DNA from 3 places in the Caldalkalibacillus thermarum genome. Region 2 is predicted to be linked to each of the others. Evidence: riboswitches for the same ligand, from Rfam matches in the RefSeq annotation. Region 2 holds a riboswitch; each other region holds the start of a gene.
What was found. A riboswitch is a leader RNA that binds a small molecule or an ion and turns the genes downstream of it on or off. The one in region 2 is predicted to bind S-adenosylmethionine.
Positions count from the first base shown of each region.

Region 1: it holds a riboswitch for S-adenosylmethionine, as region 2 does, so the genes downstream of both, IEW48_RS08195 (methionine biosynthesis PLP-dependent protein) here and IEW48_RS04520 (homoserine dehydrogenase) in region 2, are expected to answer to the same signal.
Region 3: it holds a riboswitch for S-adenosylmethionine, as region 2 does, so the genes downstream of both, IEW48_RS07000 (methionine ABC transporter ATP-binding protein) here and IEW48_RS04520 (homoserine dehydrogenase) in region 2, are expected to answer to the same signal.

Region 1 is NZ_BMKZ01000016.1:39,419-47,105, forward strand. Features, by position in the region: gene IEW48_RS08185 (bifunctional homocysteine S-methyltransferase/methylenetetrahydrofolate reductase) at 1-1,853, opposite strand, end outside; gene metH (methionine synthase) at 1-1, opposite strand, end outside; gene metC (cystathionine beta-lyase) at 1,837-3,027, opposite strand; gene IEW48_RS08195 (methionine biosynthesis PLP-dependent protein) at 3,042-4,169, opposite strand; SAM riboswitch class I at 4,271-4,398, opposite strand; gene cysP (sulfate permease) at 4,745-5,827, shown strand; gene IEW48_RS08205 (phosphoadenylyl-sulfate reductase) at 5,830-6,546, shown strand; gene sat (sulfate adenylyltransferase) at 6,607-7,687, shown strand, end outside.
Region 2 is NZ_BMKZ01000008.1:5,050-12,736, forward strand. Features, by position in the region: gene IEW48_RS04510 (efflux RND transporter periplasmic adaptor subunit) at 1-951, opposite strand, end outside; gene IEW48_RS16975 (c-type cytochrome) at 1,116-1,523, opposite strand; gene IEW48_RS04520 (homoserine dehydrogenase) at 1,764-3,113, opposite strand; SAM riboswitch class I at 3,245-3,355, opposite strand; gene mnhG (monovalent cation/H(+) antiporter subunit G) at 3,463-3,831, opposite strand; gene IEW48_RS04530 (Na(+)/H(+) antiporter subunit F1) at 3,806-4,093, opposite strand; gene IEW48_RS04535 (Na+/H+ antiporter subunit E) at 4,093-4,569, opposite strand; gene IEW48_RS04540 (Na+/H+ antiporter subunit D) at 4,632-6,113, opposite strand; gene IEW48_RS04545 (Na(+)/H(+) antiporter subunit C) at 6,106-6,444, opposite strand; gene IEW48_RS04550 (Na(+)/H(+) antiporter subunit B) at 6,447-6,869, opposite strand; gene IEW48_RS04555 (Na+/H+ antiporter subunit A) at 6,866-7,687, opposite strand, start outside.
Region 3 is NZ_BMKZ01000013.1:35,410-43,096, reverse strand. Features, by position in the region: gene IEW48_RS07015 (hypothetical protein) at 24-446, shown strand; gene sigI (RNA polymerase sigma-I factor) at 739-1,569, shown strand; gene IEW48_RS07005 (anti-sigma factor domain-containing protein) at 1,572-2,981, shown strand; SAM riboswitch class I at 3,111-3,222, shown strand; gene IEW48_RS07000 (methionine ABC transporter ATP-binding protein) at 3,322-4,338, shown strand; gene IEW48_RS06995 (methionine ABC transporter permease) at 4,335-5,012, shown strand; gene IEW48_RS06990 (MetQ/NlpA family ABC transporter substrate-binding protein) at 5,065-5,943, shown strand; gene IEW48_RS06985 (peptidase U32 family protein) at 6,121-7,050, shown strand; gene IEW48_RS06980 (peptidase U32 family protein) at 7,099-7,687, shown strand, end outside.

The DNA of each region.
Region 1 (7,687 bases), on a different contig from region 2:
TGAGAGAGCTCCCTTTCCTTTCCGGTTTGTTGTTTGGCATGAATGTAATTGACCAGTTCCACAGAGATCTCATAGCGCATAAAGGGGGTGATGAGATATATCCCGTTAAACAGCTTGTAGGCCGTATCAATTAAAGCTTTGGCGATAGCCAGGCCCTCCTGCTGGGAAAGGCGGGGATCATGGGCCACCGCAGCCATGCGCTGGCGAATCTCATCGGTCAGCTTGATACCGGGCACTTCGTGGTGAAGAAACTCGGCGTTGCGTGAGCTGGTCAAAGGCATAATCCCAATATAAATGGGCACAGGCAAATGTTTGGTCGCTTCATAGATCTCATGCAAGTGGCCATGATCATAGACCGGCTGGCTGATAAAATAATCCGCCCCGGCTTCTATTTTTTTCTCCAGCCGGGCCACCGCACGCTCCAGATGCCGGACGTTGGGATTAAAAGCGGCCGCCACAGAGAATGAGGTTTTGCGTTTGAGCGGTTTGCCGGAAAAGGACAACCCCTCGTTCATTTGCTTGATCAACTGGATCAGCTCAATGGAGGACAGGTCGTACACCGAGGTGGCCCCCGGAAAGTCGCCTATTTTGGTTGGATCACCGGTTACTGCCAGCACATGGTCGATGCCCAGACAGTACAGGCCCAGCAAATGGGATTGTAAGCCGATCAGGTTGCGGTCCCGGCAAGTGACGTGAACCAAGGGGCGCACCCCCAGTTGCTGCTGGATGAGAGCGGCCATGGCCATGTTGCTGATGCGCGGGGTGGCCAGGGAGTTATCCGCCATGGTTAACGCATCGATCCCCGCCTGTTTTAATGCGCTGGCCCCTTCCATAAACCGGCCGGTATCCAGATGCTTGGGCGGATCCAGTTCCACAATGACCGATTTGCGTTTGGCCACCACGTCCTGCAGCTGCTCCTTGCGGCCTGGCGAACCTGGAGGGAGTGAGATCTCCTCGATCTGGACCAGCTGCGGTTGAACCTCCTTTTCAGTCACTGGCTTAATATCCTTCAGCGCTCCGGCCATGGCTTGAATGTGCGCTGGTGTCGTGCCGCAGCAGCCGCCGATCAACCTCACGCCTTGTTCCACGATGGCCCGTGCTTGCTGGGCAAAATAGTCCGGCTCTGATTGGTAGATCAAGCGGCCGTCAACATAATTGAGCAGACTGGCATTGGGATAGGCGGATAAATAGGCCCGCCGGGGAAGGGGCACCTGCTCCAGGGAGCGTAACATATGGTGGGGGCCCAGGCGGCAGTTGACCCCGATGACGTCCGCTCCCAGCTCTTCCAGCTGGTTGAGGGCTTCACTCAAGGGGATGCCCCCTTGCAGCACACCCGCTTCGTGCAGGGAAACCTGGGCGATGATGGGCAAGGGGGTTTCTTTTCTGGCAATCTGTATGACAGTGCTTAACTCTTCCAAATCATAGTAGGTTTCCAGGATCAAACCGTCTGGCTCTTCCTGCAGCAGCCAAAAAAGCTGCTCCCGGAAACTGCGTTTGATTTCTTCCAATGGAGTGGCTTTGCGCCCGGCCCCCCGGATGCCCCCTATGGTGCCCAGCACGTAGGCGCGGCCTGCAGCCGCCGTTTTGGCCAGCCGGACGGCGTGCACATTAATCTCTTTGACCATGTCTTCCAGACCATAACGGGACAGCTTCGCATAATTGGCCGCATAGGTGTTGGTTTGAATCACCTGGGCGCCGGCATCCAGATAAGCCTGATGGATGGCCTGAATCTGATCCGGCTGGGAAATATTCAATTCCTCATAGCAATGGCCGACACCGTAGGAGTAGAGCAAGGTGCCCATGGCTCCGTCGGCAATCAACACGCGCGCTTGCAAATCATCCAGCAGTGCCAATGGCGGTGACGCCCCTTTCTTTGCGCAGGGCTTTAAAGGCCCGCTCGAAGTCATCCATTAAATCGTGCACATCTTCCAAACCGACAGACAGGCGCAACAAGCCGTCGGTAATGCCCCGTTGCTCGCGCGCTTCCTTGGGCATGGCGGCATGGGACATTTTGGCCGGATAGGACAGGATCGATTCCACCGCGCCCAGGCTGACGGCAAAGACCGGGATCTCCACCTGCCGGACAAAGGTTTTTACCGCCTGTTCGTCCTTTAAGCGGAAGGAAAGCACGGCTCCGGCTCCTTCAGCCTGCAGCATGTGCACAGCATAGCCGGGATGGTGGGGAAGTCCGGGATAATAGACATCCAGCACCTCGGGGACCTTTTGCAAGTATTTGGCCATGGCCAGAGCGGAAGCTGTGGACTGCTTCAGACGGACCGATAAGGTTTTTAAGCCCCTTAACACCAGCCAGGCATCCTGTACGCCCAGCACGGCCCCAAAGGCATTTTGTAAAAAGGACAGCTGGTCAGCCAGTTCAGGGTCTTTCACCACCACCAGTCCGGCCACCACATCACTGTGGCCGGCAATAAATTTGGTGGCGCTGTGAATGACCACATCGGCTCCCAGTTCCAGCGGCCGTTGCAAGGCCGGGGTCATCAGGGTGTTATCCACAAAGGTGAGGCAGCCGTGTGCTTTGGCCAGTTTGGCAACACCCTGAATGTTGGTAATTTTCAACAGGGGGTTGGATGGTGTCTCCACGTACAGCACTTTAGTGTTGCTTTTAATGTTGGAGGCCACCTGATCCAAATCAGTCATGTCCACAAAGGTGTATTCAATGCCAAAGCGGCTGAGCACTTGGGTCACCATGCGGTACGTTCCGCCGTATACATCTTCGCACATGAGCACATGGTCTCCCTTAGAAAGGAGCAGAAAGGCGGTGGAGATGGCGGACATCCCTGAAGCAAAGGCAAAGCCCCTTATGCCCCCTTCCAGTTCGGCAATGGTCTCTTCCAGCGCTTCGCGGGTCGGGTTGCCGGAGCGGCTGTAATCATAGGGGCCAAAGCGGTCTATGTCTGGCTGGTGATAAGTTGAAGCATGATAAATGGGTACGCTGACGGCCCCGGTCTCGGGCTCCCATTTATGTTTGTTGTGCAACAAGCGGGTCTCAAAGCAAAAATCGTCCCTCATCTCGGCTAACCTCCTCAGCTAATATGTGCCGTCTGCCCGGACTTGACAGCGGCAAAGGCTTGCTCCAGGTCGGCTATCAAATCGTCTGCATGTTCCACGCCGACGGAGAAACGTAACAGGCGGTTACACACACCGTATGCCGTGCGCACCTCTTCAGGTATATCGGCGTGAGTCTGGGTAGCGGGATAGGTGATAAAGCTTTCCACTCCGCCCAGGCTTTCAGCAAAGGTAATTAATCTAAGCTGTTTGAGGAAGGGATCCACCCAGTCTTCACGTAAGATCCGGAAGGAGAGCATGCCCCCCCGCCCCGGATAGAGCACATCGGTGACGCACTCGTGTTGTTCCAAATAGGCGGCAATTTGCCGGGCGTTGGCCTCATGCTGTTTCATGCGCAAGGCCAAGGTTTTCATCCCCCGCATCAACAACCAGGAGTCCAGGGGGGAGAGTGTGGCCCCAATCGCATTGTGGTAATAGAACAGCCGTTCACACAGTGCTTCCCCCTTGGCCACGATCAACCCGGCCAGCACATCATTGTGTCCCCCCAGGTATTTGGTGGCGCTGTGGATGACGATATCAGCCCCCTGTTTGAGGGGCTGCTGCAAAAGCGGGGTGTAAAACGTGTTGTCCACAATCAGTAACAGGCCGTGTTTTTTAGCCACCTGGCTCACCGCGCGGATATCTGTCTCCTGCATGAGCGGATTGGTCGGCGTTTCGATAAAAATGGCCTTGGTGCGCGGGGTGATCCGTTGTTCGATTTCCTCTATACATCGCGGGTCAACATAATGAAAGTTTAATCCCCAGCGCTTCCAGCCCTCTTCAAACAGGCGGTAAGTCCCCCCGTACAAATCGCGGGAAACAATTAATTCATCCCCTTGTTCAAACAGGGATAAGATGGTCTGGATGGCAGCCATGCCTGAACTGGTGGCAAAACCCCGGTCTCCCCCTTCCAGTTCGGCAATGGCCTGTTCCAGGATGGCCCGGGTCGGGTTGCCCGTGCGGGAGTAATCATAGCCGGTGGACTGGCCGATGCCGGCATGGCGGTACGCGGTTGAGAAGTAGACAGGTGCCGAAACTGTTCCCGTGGCTTCCTCACTGCGGTTGCCGATTTGCGCGAGTTGAGATTCTATTTTCCATTGGCTCATCTATCCCATCCCCACCTTTACCAACTTTTTATGAAATAAAAAAACCTTCTTCTGATAAGAAGAAGGCAAGACTAAACGGGTGTCCGTCAGTTTTGTCCTTCTTCTTATCTCCCAAGTTGAATCAGGCAGGCTGCCCGACTCAACTTGCTGGAATTAGCACCTGGCCAGCGCGTGCTGGCTGGTTGCTGAGGCTTCACAGGGCCAGTCCCTCCACCTCTCTTGATAAGAAAAAGAACTTTCAGGCATATTCGATTTTTGTCAGGATTTATATAACACTATACTACCAAAAGCATGATTTGGCAAGAGAAAAATTTGAAAAAAATTTAGCACGATTGGAATTTGGTTAATACCCTATTTATCAGATAGTGTGTTGGGCTGACGCCCCTGATTAGCGCGGCTCTAACTTTTTATTGACTTCATTTTTGAAATTAGGAATTGACAGACAGTGAGGGGATGCTATATGATATTTTAAAATAACAAAATTCTATAATTCATAGTTGACTAATAGGAATTATGTTAATAGAGCTTGCGTTAACGAAAGGGAGATAAACGAAAAAAGGGTAGAGGTGAAATTCATGCTCTTAACCTTTCTCGCCATTGGCATTGCCTTGTTTTTTGCCATGAACATTGGGGCCAGCGGAGCAGCTGCCACCATGGGTGCGGTCTATGGTGCCGGAGCCATCCGCAATAAGCTGGTGGCTTTGCTGCTTGTGGCATTAGCGGTGTTTTTGGGAGCAGTCCTGGGCAGCGGGGAAGTGGTGAAAACCATCGGCAGCGGGATTATACCGACTGATATCCTCGATGTTCCGATTGTGCTGATTATTTTGGTGGGAGCGACAAGCACGCTGTTTATCGCCAATTTACTGGGGATCCCCCTGTCTACCAGTGAAGTTACGGTGGGATCGATCGTTGGCATCGGGATTGCCTTTCAAGCCTTGTATGTCTCCAATCTGCTCTACATTGTCTCGTTTTGGATTTTGATTCCGGTGGCAGCCTTCAGTGTGGCCTATGGGTTGGGAAAGGGAGTTTTGTGGCTTGAAAAGCGGTATCCTGAGCTGAAGAAGGGAGGCAAGTGGCGGAAAGGGCTGGTTGTGCTCCTCATTTTGACCGGCTGTCTGGAGGCTTTTTCAGCAGGAATGAACAATGTGGCCAATGCCATCGGCCCTCTGGTAGGAGCAGGGCTTTTGGGCACCACTGAAGCCATCTGGCTGGGCGGTGCCTTTGTGGCACTGGGCGCCGTCTTGCTCGGCGGCAGGGTGCTGGAGACCAACGGCAAACGGATTACTTCGCTTTCTTTGCTGCAAGGAAGCATTGTCTCAGGGACAGGCGGCACATTGGTGGTCATTGCTTCTCTGTTGGGTATTCCTGTTCCCCTCACTCAGGCGACCACTTCGGCCATTGTGGGCGTGGGTACCGCAGAGAATGGTTTGCGCTTGTGGCAGAAAAATGTGATTGTGCAAATCATCAAGGTGTGGGTGGTGTCGCCGATTCTCTCCCTGGTGGTTGCTTACACCTTGGTTCATCTCATACTGGACCCCAATCCATACGTGATTATTGTGGTCATCAGTGTGTTTGTGAGCACTTTTGGCACACTCAGTTTGCTAAAAACCATCCGGCAGGAAAAGAAATCGGTCCATGAGCAAGGAGGGGAGGTTTAACCATGGCTGCTTCGTTCTCCTATACCACCGTGACAGAGGAGGAGCTGGCCGGGATCAACCGGCAGCTGGAGCAAAAAGATACCCTGGAAGTGATCAAGTGGGCTTACGACCAATGGGGCAAAGAGTTGATCTATGCCTGCAGCTTCGGGGCAGAAGGCATGGTGTTAATCGATATGATCAGCAAGGTGAAGGCGGATGCCAAAGTCATTTTCCTGGATACCCACCTTCATTTTAAGGAGACTTACGACCTGATTGAAGAGGTGAAACAGCGCTATCCCCAGCTGCGTATTGAGCTGATCCAGCCTGATCTTTCCCTGGAGGAGCAAGCCAAACAGTATGGGGATCAACTCTGGGTGCATCATCCTGACCAATGCTGCCGGCTGCGTAAGATCATCCCTTTGCACAAGGCGTTGACGGGCGCGGCAGCATGGATGTCCGGCTTGCGGCGGGAGCAGTCGCCGACCCGGGCCCATGTCCAGTTTGTCAATCTGGATCATAAGTTTCAATCTATTAAGGTCTGTCCGCTGATTCACTGGACATGGGAGGAAGTTTGGCTGTACATCAGGAGCTTTAACTTGCCCTATAATCCGCTGCACGATCAAGATTATCCCAGCATCGGCTGTGAACCTTGCACCCTGCCTGTGAAGGGAGAGGGTGATTCCAGAGCAGGCCGCTGGGCCCATGCCAATAAAATCGAATGCGGATTGCACAGCCCGTAAGCACAGCCAACTGTCCGCGGGTAATCCGGTTTGACCCAAAACAGGAAAGGAGAGAGGAAGTTGAGTCTCAGTCAGCCTCACGGAGGAACATTAATTAACCGTTATCAGCCGGATCTTGATCTGTCTGCCATCACCAAACAGGTGGAAGTGGACAAAATCGCGCTGTCTGACTTGGAGTTGATTGCCAATGGCGCTTACAGTCCCTTGGAAGGGTTTATGGGAGCGGAGGATTATGAGCAAGTGGTCCAGCATATGCGCCTGGCCAGCGGTGAAGTATGGAGCATCCCCATTACCCTTCCGGTCAGTGAGGAAGCAGCCAGCACCATTAAGGAAGGGGATATGGTCAAACTGAGCTATGAGGGAACGGCGTATGGCGTCATCGAAGTGCGGGAAAAGTACCGTCCCGATAAAACAGTGGAGGCCCAACAGGTCTACCGCACCACAGATTTAGCCCATCCGGGTGTGAAAAAGCTGTTTGAGCGGCCCTCTGTCTATCTGGGCGGGCCGGTGACGCTGGTCAAGCGGCTGCCGAAGCAGCGTTTTGCCGAGTTTTACCTGGATCCAAGCGAGACGCGGGCTAAGTTTAGAGAACGGGGCTGGAGAACAGTGGTGGGGTTTCAAACCCGCAACCCGGTACACCGCGCCCATGAGTATATTCAAAAGTGTGCCCTGGAAATCGTGGACGGGTTGTTCCTCAATCCCCTGGTGGGTGAAACGAAGGCGGACGACATTCCGGCCGATGTGCGCATGGAAAGTTATCAAGTGCTTCTTAAACATTATTATCCACCGGAGCGGGTCTTTTTGGCTGTTTTTCCGGCTGCCATGCGCTATGCCGGGCCCCGTGAAGCCATTTTCCACGCCCTGGTGCGCAAAAATTACGGTTGCACGCACTTTATTGTCGGGCGGGATCATGCCGGGGTGGGCAACTACTACGGCACCTATGATGCCCAGCGCATCTTTGACCATTTTTCGCCCGCTGAACTGGGGATTACGCCTTTGTTTTTTGAACACAGTTTCTATTGTTACCGCTGCGGAGGCATGGCGTCGACCAAGACCTGCCCCCATGGTGAAGAAGACCGCTTGATTCTTTCCGGCACCAAAGTGCGGCAGATGCTGAGCCGGGGAGAGGTGCCGCCGCCGG
Region 2 (7,687 bases):
GGCCTCTGCCCAGGATATTTCCACGGGATAGGAACGGGATTGCTGGGCGGGAAGAGGGCTGATGTAACTGATTTGCCCGGAGGTGACGCTGTTCAAGGCGTTTAAGACAATCTGCACCTCTTGGCCCACTTCAATCCACTGCAATTGATCTTCACTGACAGTGGCGTGCACATAGGGCCGGGACAGATCAACAATGCTCAGCAGTGGCAGCTGGGGAGAGACAAATTGGCCCTCCTGCACGGCCAGCTCAGCAACCTGGCCTGCAATAGGAGCTGTGAGACGCGTATGCTTTTTTTGTTGCTGGGCTATTCTTAAGCCAACTTCCGCCTGTTGGACGGCTGCTTCTGCTGCCTGTACTGATTCTGTTCCTTGAGCCTGTTCCAAGGCAAGTTGAGCGGCTCGGACGCTCATTTCTGCCTGTTGCAATTCCCTTTCCCGTTGAGCCTGATTCATTTGCACAAGAGGATCTAGCACTTCTCTGAGTTGTTCATTGTCTTCATCCAGACGGATTTCGGGCGCTTCAGCAGACTGGACGGCCTGGTATGCCTGCTTAGCTTGTTCCAGCTGCAGTTCAGCTTGGCGGATCGCTTGCTGCCGCATCGCTTTGGCACTTTCCAGCTGGGCCTGGGCTGCCTGAAGCGCTGCCTCCGCTTGTTCAATACTGTTGTGAATCTCTGTTGCTTCCAATTCTACTAATAGTTGACCCGCTTCCACTTGGTCACCGTTTTGGACATGCACTTTTTTGACTTCTCCTGTCACAACGGGAAAAATGGGCAGGTGTTCCCTGGCCATCACCGTACCTGTAAATGAGATGGTCTGTTCTACGCTTTGCTTACTGACAGTATAGAACTCAACCGGGTAGACCTCTGCCTCTTCCGTTTGTACATTGGTCCCATTGCATCCGCTTAAGAGCAGGATGACGAATATCAGCAGCAGATACCACTTTCTCATCCCGTACCCCTACTCCTCTCCACAGTTTACATGATTCTCTAACAAGTATACGTTCTGACTGACGGGTCAGTCAACAGCTAAAAAATATACAAAAAGTTGTTTGTGTGGTCTAAAGAAAAGAGAGGATTGCCATCCCCTCCTGTCCACTCTCACATGTGTGCATGTTAGTCTAACGTCATGAGGTAAGCAATGACCTCTTCCTCGTGACCGCGGGCCGTTCCAGCGGGCATGCTGCCGATGCCATTCACCAGGATGTCATACAGCTCTTCACGGGTATACTTTTCGGTTATGCCATGTAAACTGGGCCCCATTCCGCCTTCCAAGTTTTCACCATGACAAGAGACACAGCTTTGCTGTACGACAGCTTCCCCTTCAGCAATCATTTGGGCATCTGCTCCCTCTGGAGCGGCTTCTTCCTCAGGGGTTTCTGTGTCCGGTTCAGCCTCATCAGGTACCGTTTCATCTTCGACTATATCCTCTTCTGGAGGCGGTTCATCGGCTGGCCTGCACCCCCCTGTCAGCAATAACGTCAACAATGTACATACCAGCATTCCTCGATAAAGGAACTTCATTTAAGTCTCCTCGCTTTCTAGAAAGGTTCAGTCAGCGTTAGTATTTGCCACTTTCATGTCAGCTATGTAGCACGAAAGAAAAAAGACAAAAAAAGATTTTCTGGCTACAGCGGCCGCACAAGAACTGGCAACTGATGCAGGATAAGGATTTGATCAGGGTACCGCTGGCAGTGCGGCCACAGCAGAAAGCATGTTGGGCCCGTTAGGTGATATAAACAGGAGAGACAGCAGTTGTAAGGGTTAGGTATAAGCAGGGCTCTCCACATCTGTCTGTATGCTTTCCAGAGCGGTGGTTTGCCACTCATCTCCATTAATGAGAACCGGGTAAAGGGTAACTTCCGGACAGCAGATGAGTTCTTCCCGCCAGCGGGCATCGGTCATTCTTAACAGTCCTGTGCCAAATTGCTCTGTCTGCTCACAGTACAGCCATTCTCCTTGACTGTTTTGGACCAACCGCTCAACTTCACGCTGCCCCTTTGTTTGTTGCCAAAAAGCAATAACGTAATCTTCTCTGTGATGACGGGAGGGTTGATGCTTTTCCGCTCCATTTTTTTGCTCTGTCCCATTTGAGTCAAGGGCTGGCGCAGGGACTTCAGAGGATGCAAATCGCCCGGGATGGGCTGGAAAACAACCGGTTTTAAACTGCTGATGGCCGAAGACAAAGTCTTCAATCATGGCACTCGCAGTTGGATGTTTGCCTGCCCCAGGGCCTTGAAAGACCAACTGGCCGACCGTATCACCTGTGACCATGACAGCATTGGTCACTCCATTCACTTGGGCCAAAGGATGGCCAGCAGGCAAGAAGACAGGCTCAACGCGCCCTTCCACTCCTGTGGCCGTCCTGAACAGGGAGGCAGTCAGCTTGAGCGTCAGGCCGAACTTTTGGGCTGCCTTCAAGTGCCAAGCTTGGACCTCGCTGATCCCACGGCAGGTAAAGCTGGAGCTGTACTCCCAGCTCCCGGTTATCAGGTAAGCTAAAATTTGCAGCTTATATAAGGCATCCCATCCTTCCACATCGCTTGTGGGATCTGCTTCAGCATAACCTAATGCTTGTGCCTCATGCAAAACATCGCTGAAAGATTTTCCCTCCTGACTCATTTTGGTCAAAATATAGTTAGTGGTTCCGTTTAAGATGCCTTGAAGTTCTGAAATATGATTAAACTTTAAAGAATTTTTTAAAGCTGCCAAAATGGGAATACCGCCGGCCACACTGGCTTCATAGCTCAGCCAGGTGCCCGCTTGGCTGGCTATTTGATGCAATCGCTGTCCCCGCTTGGCGATCAATTCTTTGTTGGCTGAGATGACAGGAATGTGATGCTCCAAAAGATAGGAGACATAAAAGTAAGCGGGATCGACCCCCACAATAGCTTCAAAGACCACATCGGGTTTCCGGGCGATAAATGACTCAAAGTCGGTCACCAGCAGCTCCTGGGGGACATTTGGACGTTCCTTACGGCTGTCCTTGATGAGAATGCTGACCACTTCTACCTCCTCACCTAGCAGCCGTTTTAGCCTTTCTTTGCCGGTGGTAATGGCTTCATAAACACCGCTTCCCACCGTACCCAAGCCCAACAATCCGATTCGCAGCATCGGCCATTCTCCTTTCGTCTGCAATTTTTTTCTTTCAATCAAGGAACCTGTCTGCTCACACGCCACAACAATCTTAAATGAAAAACCCCCTTCCGCGAGGAAGGGGGAGAATATGCCCATTAGCATCCTTCCTCTTATCTCTCGAAGATGGAACCATCTTCGCAGGAATTGGCACCTTTCCAGCCTGAGCTGGCGGTTGCCGGGCTTCATCGGGCCAGTCCCTCCGCCTCTCTTGATAAGAGTGGTGACGTCACGCTATTCAGTTGAAAGGGGGTATAAGACTTGGCAATGCTTTTAAGTCTTGAAAATTATCTTAAGATATTCGCACTTGATTGTCAATGGTTCGCAATCACTGTTTTTCTTCTGACTGCTCTTTCTTCGGGGGATACAGTGTTTTTAAATCATCCTGAACCGTTTTTTCCCAGAGGGGGACACCCACGCGGTAAGCAGAACGGGAAATCATCAGTGCGGCCACGGGCGCTGTCAAAAACACAAACAGAATTGCTAATAAAATTTTTCCGCTGAAGATCCCGTGTTGCCACCAAAAGTAAAGGAAAGCGCTGAGCATGATACAGATCACCCCGAGGGTTGCGCTTTTGGTAGCGGCATGCAAGCGGCCATAGACATCTGGAAAGCGCATCAGTCCTACGGATCCTAATAAGCAAAAAAATCCGCCGATGAAGAGGAATATACTAATGACGATCTCGATCAAGATCAAGGACAGTCCCCCTTTCGATAAATTTAGCTAAAGCGATGGTTCCGATAAAGGCTAATATACCGATCACCAGGGCCACTTCGACATAGGCCAAGGTGTTTTGAACCATGATCAAAAGTCCCACAAAACCGATTAGGTTAATGCCAATGGTATCCAATGCCACCACTCTGTCAGCGGTGGTAGGTCCTTTCAGGACGCGCAGGAAACAAATGAGGATAGAAACTGACATCATGATCAAGACCAGCCATAACACGGCTGATAGCATCAGCGGGTCACCTCCAGAATGGCCCGTTCAAAGCCCTCTTTAATGTTTTTGACCGCTTCTTCTTTGTCTTTCATGTGAATAAAGTGGACATAGATGATGTCTCCCTCCTCGGAGAAAGCCATCGATAAGGTTCCGGGTGTCAGAGAGATCAAAGCGGCTAAAGTCGTCTTTTCCCAATCCGTCTTCAAGCTAGTGGGGACCGCCACAATACCAGGTGTAATGTTGAGCCTTGGACTCAGCACGATTTTGAGCATATCGATGTTAGCCAGGATCAACTCGTATATAAACAAAGCGATTAACTTCACCAGGGCCACGACACGCTCCATATAAAAGCGGGTTCCTAAAAAGCGGCGTAACACAAACAAGAGAACAATCCCCAAGACATAACCTAACGTAAATTGCACAAAAGTGAACTCATTCTGCAAAAACATCCATAATATGGCGATGCCAATGTTAATCACAATCTGAAAGGCCATAACAACCTACCCCTTATTTTGAAAATGAGAGGCTTCAGCGCCGCCGCGCTGAAGTGAAACAGCTACTGTCCAAGCACAGCCCGGATATAAACTGTTGGATCTAAAATCTGCTCAGCGACTTCCAAGGAGAAGCGGAAAATGGGCTCGGCCCCTAAACCAAGTCCGATCGTGAGTACAATCAGCGGGGCAATGGGCCACAGCAAACCGCTCACTCTGGTCCGTGCCTGCTCCTCAGAATGTTTTTGTTCACGCCAAAAGGCATACATAAATATTTTCATCATGGAGAACAAGGTGAGCAAGCCGACGACTAAGCTGACAAAGACGATAAACCAGCGGCCTTCTTCCAGACCCGCTAAAATTAAGGCAAATTTGCTGAAGAACCCACTCAATGGCGGAATGCCTGCTAGGGAAAGGGCCGCGACTAAAAACAGCCACCCCAGCCAGGGATGGGTTTTGAGCAGTCCCCCCATTTTATGCAAATCGGTGGTGCCCGTCACTTTTTGTGTCGCTCCGGCAAACAAGAATAATGCTGCTTTAACAATGATATGGTGGGCAATATAGTAAATGGCACCAGCTAAGGCCAAGGGGGTATAAATACCCAAGCCCATCACCATATAGCCTACCTGGCTGATGATGTGATAGGATAAAATGCGCTTAAAATCAAATTGGCTGACCGCCCCTAACACACCAAAGAACATAGTGGCACCGGCCAAAGCCAGAATAATATTGTGGGTAAAGGCCGGGTCATGGGTAAAGATGAGCGTAAACGTGCGAATGATCGCATAGATTCCTACTTTTGTTAACAATCCGCCGAACAAGGCAGCAATGGCCGCTGGTGGACCGAAATAGGAGCGGGGCAGCCAGAAATAAAGGGGAAAGAGTGCGCCCTTAATGGCAAAGACCAAAAGCAAGACAATGGCAATCACATTAAGAATTCCCTGTTGGTCTGCTTCGGCGACCCGCTCGGCAATATGGGCCATGTTCAGCGTACCTGTCACTCCGTACAGGTAAGCGATGCCAACGATAAACAGAATGGATGAGAAAATATTGATGGCCACATATTTAAACGATTCCCGCAGCTGATATTTGGTGCCGCCGAACACAATCAGGATATAGGAGGCAATCAGCATCACCTCAAAGAAAACGAACAGGTTAAAAAGATCTCCTGTTAAAAAGGCACCGTTGACCCCTGTTAACAAGAAAAAGTAGAAGGGATAGAAGTAAAACTTTTCGCGGTCAGGGTGAATGGTTTTAAAGGCAAAGAACAAACAGACAAAGCCAACAATAGCACACAAGATCACCATCATCGCGGCAAATAAATCGGCCACAAGCACGATACCAAAGGGAGCAGGCCAGTTGCCCAGCTCCAATGTTTGAATGCCTTCATGATAAACAACATAGGCCAGATAGATGGACACAGCCAGCAACATTGTTACCGCGACGGCGCTGATCACATGCTGAACTGTGCGGTGTTTGCTAAAGAAAATCAGCACCACACCAATGATAAACGGCAAAAGGATGGGTACAATGACTAAGTTATTCATCGGCAGATCCCCTTAACTGGTCTAAATTGTCGGTTTGATGTTCCTTATATGTCCGGTAGGCCAAAACCAGCAAAAATGCAGTCACGCCGAAACTGATTACAATCGCTGTCAAGATCAAGGCTTGGGGCAATGGATCAGTATAACTTAACGCATCTTCTCCCAAAAGGGGAGGGGCACCTGTCTTTAGTCTGGCCATGGTTAATAAAAGCAAGTGTGCGCCATGGGACATGAGGATAAGCCCCAACACAACCCTCAGGATACTTTTGGTTAAGATCAAATAAGTGCCAACCATAAACAGGACACCGACCAAAACGGACATTAGAAGTTCCATGCCTATCGATCCTCCCCGATGGTCAGAATAGACAACAACGTAATGCCTACAACGGTTAAGTAGATACCCACGTCAAACAGCACAGCTGTAGCCAGCTCCGTCTCTCCCAGGAAAGGAAGGTCAAAGTAGTCAAAAAACTGGGTGAGGAAGGGATAACCAAGCAGCATGCTGGCCACACCCGTTCCCAGTGACAACAATAAACCGATGGCGATCATCCAGGTGTAGTTAAACGGGATTATCTGTTTGATGGTCTTCAAGTCAAAACTGAGATATAACAATAACAGCGCGGCGGCCGTCATCAGTCCGCCGATAAATCCTCCGCCTGGATTGTGATGTCCAGCAAAGAAGAGATAGATGGAGAAGGAAAGAATGATAAAGACTACAACACGAGTAATGGTATAGAGCATGACATTGTTTACTCTCATACATCTTCCCTCCCCGTCATGCGCAGTTTAACCATGGTAACCACACCCAAGGCAGCTATGGCCAAAACAAGCACTTCCAGGACGGTATCAAGCCCCCGGAAGTCAACCAAAATCACGTTGACCATATTTTTTCCGCCCGCCAGGGTATAAGAATTTTCAATGAAATAAGTTGAAATCGGCTCGAAGTTAAGATGGTGACCCGCTGCCAGTGAACCAAAGGCAATCAGCGTAACGATAGCACCCACCGCAACTGAAATGATCACATTGGTCCATTTGAAGATCGGCTTGAATGATTCTTTACGCAGCTCTGGCAAATGATAGAAACAGAGCAAGAACAAGACCACCATCACTGTCTCCACCAACAATTGGGTGAGTGCCAAGTCAGGGGCACGGAACACAACAAAGAGTAATGCCAATAAGAAGCCAATGACACCAACAGCGATAATGGCCGTCAGGCGATGGTTGATAAAAGGTACACTTAAGGTGGATAAAATAAAGACAATGGCCAGGATCCACACGTAAGTTGAAATAGGTGCCACAGATTCCATATCAATCGCCAAAGCTTGGTAACGGTAAGTGGCATAACCCAAAAGCAAAATCATGAAGACAGACATATAGGCAAAATAATCTCGCAACAAGCCCGTCATTTGTACTCGGGTAATTGCGATCGAGCCCTTTATGAGGCCCACTAGAGCACTGTCATATATATGATTGAGGGGATCGGTTTGCCGCAGACGCTCGTAGATTGACTCCCCCTTAAACATGACACGGTACAGCACTGTTCCCGCAGCAACCACACCGATGGTCATCATCAGTTC
Region 3 (7,687 bases), on a different contig from region 2:
AGTTAAGAGGGGAGGGGTTAGAGATGAGTTTTTGCTGTGGAGCCAGTATGACAGGGGCCATTGGAACAGTAAAATATAAGCGAACGCTTATTCACAATGTTCCAATTTTGTATTGTCCCATCTGCCAGTCATTTGAAGTGCACGAAAAAGTTCGGGATGAGTATGAAATTTTAGCTGAATATGCCCACGCAGATCACGCCCCAGAAGTTTATTTCACTGACTATGTTGATGTGGACAATCTGGAATCTCTGTTTGATCAGTGTGTTGAGATAAATGGAAGTACCGAAGAGGTGCTGCGGGCACAAATTGATCACGCCCTTGATCTTTTAGCGGTGGCCAAGAAATTGCGGGATCAAAAGTGGCAGGAAGACTTGTTGTATCGTTTAAAAGTTTTAAGCGGCCGTTTACGCCGGGAACAGAGCAAGTCTAAAAACTCTAATTTATAAAGCTTGTTAAAGTTTCTGCTCTATACGAGGTATCGTATCATGAAGTTGCTGGGTTGCCAGCAGCTTTTTTATTTGGCGGCGACCAGGCAGTGACGGCTAACTCCTTGCTGTTGTGAGACAATGGGTAAATTTTACGATTCTATAAAGGGTCTGGAAAACTATGTTGGAAAGAAGATTTTTATGTTAGGATGGGTAGTGATGGGTTAAGCCCAGTCATAAGAAAGAAACCTCTTTAACCCCTCTAAGCAGCAGCCGATCACCGAATGCTATATAAATGAGAGGTGAAAAACCCTTGTTAGCTATGATTGTGGGGAAATGGTTAAACAAGCAATCATCTGTTTCCATAGAAACGTCATCTATTGAACACAAAACAGAAACGTCATCTATTGAGCACGACACGTCATCGATTGAGGAACTGGTTAAGCAAGCGAAAGTAAACATTGAGATGCGCAATGAATTGATCAGTCAATATACACCGTTCATGATTAAGGTTACGTCAAAGGTGTGTAAGCAATATATTGACCGTTCCCGCGATGAGTTCAGCATTGCCATGGAAGCATTTAATGAAGCGATCGAAACTTATGACGCGGATCAAGGGAGTCATTTTTTATCTTTTGCAGAAATGGTAATCCGCCGGCGGGTGATAGATTACATCCGTAAAGAAACGAGACAGACGCGGGACATATTTCTTGAACAAGAATCCAAAGATGATGAGGAACAGCTAGAGAGTTTGGCTCAAATTAACGCCTCAATCTCCCAATATCATGAAGAATTGGAAAGAGAGAGGAGAAGGGAGGAAATCCAGGAATACCAACTGTTACTGAAAAAATTTGATATTACCTTTTCTGAACTGGTTGAGTGTTGTCCTAAACATATTGATGCCAGAGAAAATGCCAAGCAAATTGCCAAAACACTGGCAAGCAAACCCGAGCTGGCCGACTATTTAATGGAGAAAAAACAATTGCCATTAAAACAATTGCTTAAATTTGTGCAGTGCAGTCGAAAAACCGTCGAACGCAACCGAAAATATATTATAGCAATGGCTCTAATCTATATCGGCCAGTTTGAATCTTTACGGGTTTATATTGAACCTGAACAAATCCAGCATAGAAAGGAGGGATAAGGGTGTCCAAAGGGATTGTTCTTGAAGTGAAAGAAAATGAAGCGATTGTGCTGGCCAAGGACGGCTCTTTCCACGCTGTGCGCAAGTGTAAGGATGATCAGCTTCAAATTGGAGATGAAATTGATTTGCCGGTTTATCAACAGGTTGGTGTGCAAAAGAAGAGGTTTTTCCACATTCCAACCATCGCTTTGGTGGCCTCATGTTTTCTTCTAGTTGCTATGTTAATGGCCTATATGGTCCTGGGACCAGACCATACGGCTGTTGCTTATGTGCATCTTGATCTGAATCCCAGCGTGGAAATGAGTGTCAATAAGTCCATGGAAGTGCTGTCCTTGAAAGGGCTTAACGCAGATGGCCAGCGGCTGGTTGAGTATATGGATGACTGGTCACATCGTTCTCTCCAAAATGTCATTGCCAATATGTTGATCACAGCTCAGGATCAAGGCTATTTACAAGATGTGACCGATGTGCTGGTCACCACCTCAGCTGTAGGAGACCGGGACATTCGGGATTATGATCCGTATATTGTCATGGCCTTGCAAGAAGCAGAGGCCCAATTGATTCAATCTGAAAACTTTTTTTTAGGTTTTAGAGCAATGAGCAGTGGAGAACAGGATGAGCCAGTAGAAATTTCAGCCAATCATAAAAGCAGTACTCAATCATCACAACCTGATCACTACATTATTTTCCATCAGGTTAACACGGATCAAACGATTCTCCATGAAGCAAAGCAGGCTGGCGTATCCCCTGGTAAATATCTCATCTATCTGCATGCCTTGGAACAGGGACTAAATCTTGACTTGGAGGAAATAAAGGAACGTTCTGTTTCTGAGTTGGCAAGGGAATTAGGAGGACTTGATCCGGTATTATCCCGTCCATTATCCCCGTTTGACCCAAACGAAGCAATAAACAGACATACGGATCAACCATCTTCTCATGATAACGGTCCCAACAAGCGTCAAAATCATTCCGTTCAATCCGAAACCTTGCCTACTAATACTAACAATGCTGAGCAACATGCCGTTGAGCAACACGCCCCTGACAGCCAAGAAGAGACGGAAGAGGAGGATACGCTGTCCTTCCAGGGGCAGGGGCCGGTTGTTTCTGCTCATGTTTCCAATAAAAAGAATAAACAGCCTGCCCATGTGCAAGAAAATAATGACTCCCGGCCAGTTAAATCTCCTGTAAAACTGCATAGGTCAGAAAAGCCAGATGACAGGTTAATAGAGAGAAAGCCACTGAATCAAAATAATGACAGATACACCACAGACAGGAACAATATTAATACCGAAAGCCAAGACAATAAGCTGGAGAGGCCGGGACAACCAAAGGAAAAACTGAAACCGCAAGAGCCTCCTGTTAAGGAATCCCGTTCCGGCACAGGAGGTTCTTTTATTTTTACTCAGCTCTGAAAATATTATGAAAATATAATCTTTTGCTGTTGCTATTTACAAGTGTGGTGGACGGTGATATAGTACTTTATCAGAAGTTGTTGCTGAGATTCCAACCCCTGGTCAAAACAGAAAAGGAGCAAAACATCGCTCTTATCCAGAGAGGTGGAGGGACTGGCCCGATGAAACCCGGCAACCGCCAGACAGAGTCTGGAAAGGTGCCAATTCCTGCGAAGATGTAAAAGTCTTCGAGAGATGAGAGGATGAAGTGACCAGCGACATCCTTTCTGCATCTCAGAAAGGATTTTTTTGTTTATTTGATTCCTCTGCCCTTTTACCAGGGTGGAAAGCAGGTGAAACAATGATTGACATACAAAATGTGGTTAAGCGGTTTAAGTCAAATAAACAAGAAATTACAGCGGTAGATCACGTTTCGCTGTCCATTAAAAAAGGCGAGATTTTTGGTGTGATTGGCTATAGCGGGGCAGGTAAGAGCACCTTGATCCGCATGATTAATTTATTAGAAACCCCGACGGAGGGTAAAGTCATTCTGGATGGCACAGATTTAAGTGCCTTGTCGACTAAAGCCTTGCGCCAGAAACGGCAAAAAATAGGCATGATTTTTCAACACTTTAACCTGCTCTGGTCCCGCACTGTAAAAGAGAATATCATGTTTCCTTTGGAAATTGCAGGCGTGCCTAAAGCCAAAAGGGAACAGAGGGCCCAGGAGCTGATCAGGCTGGTTGAATTGGACGGCAAAGAAGATCAATACCCGTCTCAGCTGAGCGGCGGACAAAAGCAGCGCGTGGGCATTGCCCGTGCGTTGGCTAATGACCCGCACGTTTTACTGTGTGATGAAGCCACATCCGCTTTGGATCCCAAGACAACGGACTCCATTCTGGATCTCTTAAAAGAGATCAATCGCCGCTTAGGTCTGACCATCGTGCTGATCACCCATGAAATGCATGTGATCCGCAAAATTTGTGACCGGGTGGCGGTGATGGAAGGGGGCCGGGTCGTTGAAGTAGGGGATGTGACAGACATCTTCCACCAGCCCCAGCAGGAGATCACTAAGCGGTTTGTCCAGCAGGTGACAAAATCGGATGAGATTTTGTCTGGTGCAGCAGACTGGCAAGTGGATCAGGGCTGGGTTGTGGAGTGCCGGTTTATGGGCGAGGTGGCTGGCAAACCGGTGATCAGCCAATTGATCCGCCAGTTTGACATCGAAGTTAATATTTTACAGGGTAAAATCAGCCGCTTAAAAGAATCCTCCTATGGTACCCTGCTTATTCAGGTCACCGGAGAAGAGGCTGAAATTAAACGGGCTATCGGCCACCTTAAGTCTCTTGGGGTGGGAGTGGAGGTGCTAGCATCATGATGGAAATCTGGGAGGCGCTCTTCCCCAACGTTTATCTGGAAGAGTTGTGGGCGGCCACCTACGAAACACTGTATATGACGGTTGTCTCCCTGTTTTTTACCGCTCTCTTGGGTATTCCTCTGGGGGTTTTGTTGTATATGACAGCCCGGGGCAATCCTTGGGAAAACCGATTGTTTTATAGTGTGACAGGGACTATTGTCAACATTTTTCGCTCTATTCCTTTTATCATCCTGATTATTTTACTGATCCCCTATGTGCGCTTGATATTCGGGGTAGGTTACGGCATGAGCGCTGCCATTCCGGCGCTCATAGTAGGCGCAGCACCGTTTTATGCGCGTTTAGTAGAAATTGCTTTCCGGGAAATCCCCAAAGGGGTGGTGGAAGCGGCACAGGCAATGGGAGCCAGCAACAGGCAGATCATTTTTAAAGTGCTGCTTCCGGAAGCCAAACCGGCCCTGGTGTCCGGTTTGACTGTCACCGGTATTGCCTTGATCGGCTATACGGCAATGGCCGGGGTGGTCGGTGCCGGCGGCTTAGGTTATTATGCTTACCGCATGGGCTTTCAGATGAATTATCAGGATGTTACCTTGATCGCGACGGTTGCCATCATTATCATTGTGCAGTTGTTTCAAATGGTGGGCGACCTTATCGTTAAAGCCATTGACAAACGATAAGGTTGATCATACATCACCATACATTAAAACGGTTCAAAAGGGGTGTAAAAAGATGAGAAAACTAGTTTTACTCTCTTTAGTATTTGTTCTGGCCTTGGGTTTGGCTGCCTGCGGTCAGGCAGGGGAACAAAATGATGAGGCTGCACCTGAGGAGACACAGGAAGAGACCACTCAGGAAGAGGGACAGGAAGAGGGTACAGTTGAAGGGGGTAAACTGGTTGTTGGCGCAACCCAGGTGCCTCATGCTGAAATCCTGAATGAAGTGGTCAAGCCGCTGTTGGCTGAAGAAGGCATTGAGTTGCAAGTTGAAGTGTTTAGCGATTATGTGTTACCGAACCAATTTTTGGCTGAAGGAGACTTGGATGCTAACTTCTTCCAGCATATTCCTTATCTGGAGAGCCAAAATGAACAGCATGGCTATGATCTGGTGGTTGTCACTGGCGTGCATATTGAACCAATGGGCGGTTATTCTGCTCACTATGACAGCATTGAAGAATTACCTGAAGGAGCCAAAATTCTCCATCCTGATGCTGTCTCCGAAGTGGGGCGGGTGCTCAAGCTCCTGGAATCCCATGGCTTGATTAAACTGGCAGATGATGTGGGCTTCTATGGCACCGTTCGGGATATTGTGGAGAATCCGCACAATTTTGAATTTGTCGGCATGGAAGCCGCCACAGTGGCCCAAGCCTATGAAGATGCAGATCTGGCCATTATTAATACCAACTACGCCTTGCAAGTGGGGCTGACCCCGGCTCAGGATGCTTTAATCTTGGAAAGCCCGGAAGATAACCCGTATGTCAATGTATTGGCCACAGTTAAAGAAAGGGAAAATGATCCATTGATTCAAAAACTGGCTGAAGCCCTCAACTCCGAAGAAGTGCGTCAATTTATTGAGGAGCGCTATGAGGGCAATGTCTTGCCGGCCTTCTAAGGACATCTAGCCGGGATGAACAGTTGAAAAAAGTGAACGAGACTAAATAAACGGCAGCATGTTCCGCTGCCGTTTTCTTATGGCGCTCTAACCAAAATTAACTAAAGTGATCGTCTTGGGATCCTTACCTTTTTTCTATTTAATATAGTATAATGTGTACATTAGAGGTGAAGCTGTATGATGAACAAACCTGAATTGCTGGTAACGGCCAAAAGTGTCGCTGAAGCGGAAAGGCTGATTGATGCCGGTGCCGATGCGATTTACATTGGCCACCAATACTATGGCTTGCGAGTAGCAGGGGATTTTGAACTGCCTCAAATTGAGGAGGCCGTGCGGCTGGCCCATGACCGGCAAGCAAAGGTGTATGTGGCTGTCAATGCCTTGTTTCATAATGACCGTCTAAAAACATTGCCAGATTATCTTCAGAGTTTGGAACAAGCCGGCGTGGATGCTATTGTGTTTGGGGATCCGGCTGTCTTGATGACCGTGTGGGAGATCGGTTCAAAATTGCCCCTGCACTGGAATACAGAAACCACTTCCACCAATTATGAAACTGTCCGCTACTGGGCCAAAAAAGGGGCGTCCAGAGCTATCGTGGCCCGGGAATTATCGTTGGAAAACGTACTGGAGACTAAAAGGCGGGTCGATATTGAGATACAGGCCCAGATCCACGGCATGACTTGCATCTTCCATTCAGCGCGCAAACTGGTGCAAAACTATTTGAACCATATTGGTGAAGAACATGTTTCCACTTCCCCAGAAGCGAACTTGTATCTAAAGGAGAAGAAAGAAGAAGAAACCCACTATCCCGTGTTTGAAGACATCAATGGTACCCACATCATGAGCAATGAGGATATTTGTATGTTGGAGCATCTGCCCGCCTTTATTGACGGTCAGATTGACAGTCTCAAAATAGAAGGGATGTATAAGACGACGGAATACCTGGAGCAAGTCACCCGCATTTACCGTCAGGCGATTGATCTGTATCTGCAGGATGCCGATGCTTTTCAAGCCGAGGTAGGCGGCTGGCTGGACGAGATCAAACGCATTCAGCCTCCCGAGCGGCGTTTAGGCACAGGCTTTTACTTTAAAGAACAAATCTATTAAAACAGGAAAGGGCACTACGTCTTCCAAAGCAAGAAAGGAGTGGATCGTATGGCGATCAAAACGGAAGTGGACCCACGCGTCAACGGGCAGGCCAAAGCCCCCTTGAAGAAGCCTGAACTATTGGCTCCAGCCGGGAATTTGGAAAAGTTGCAGTTTGCTGTGAGATACGGGGCTGATGCCGTCTATATTGGCGGCCAGCAGTACGGGCTCAGAGCCAAAGCCGGTAATTTCACCTTTGAAGACATGGCCAAAGGTGTGGATTTTGCTTCCCGCTACGGGGCTAAAGTGTATGTGGCAGCCAACATTATTGCCCATAATGAAGATTTGGCTGGCGTTAGAGACTATTTTAAAAAGTTGCAGGAGATCGGCGTGGACGCCTGTATTGTCGCTGATCCGGCTCTGATTGAACTGGGGCGTGACGCAGCTCCAGATTTGGAGATGCATATCAGTACGCAAGCTTCCATTACCAACTGGAAAGCGGTCCAATTCTGGGCCCAGGAAGGGATTCCCCGTGTGGTTCTGGCCCGGGAGGTGTCGCTGGAAGAGATCAAAGAGATCAAACGCAACGTGGATATTGAAATTGAAGCCTTTATTCATGGGGCGATGTGCATCTCCTATTCCGGCCGCTGCGTCTTGT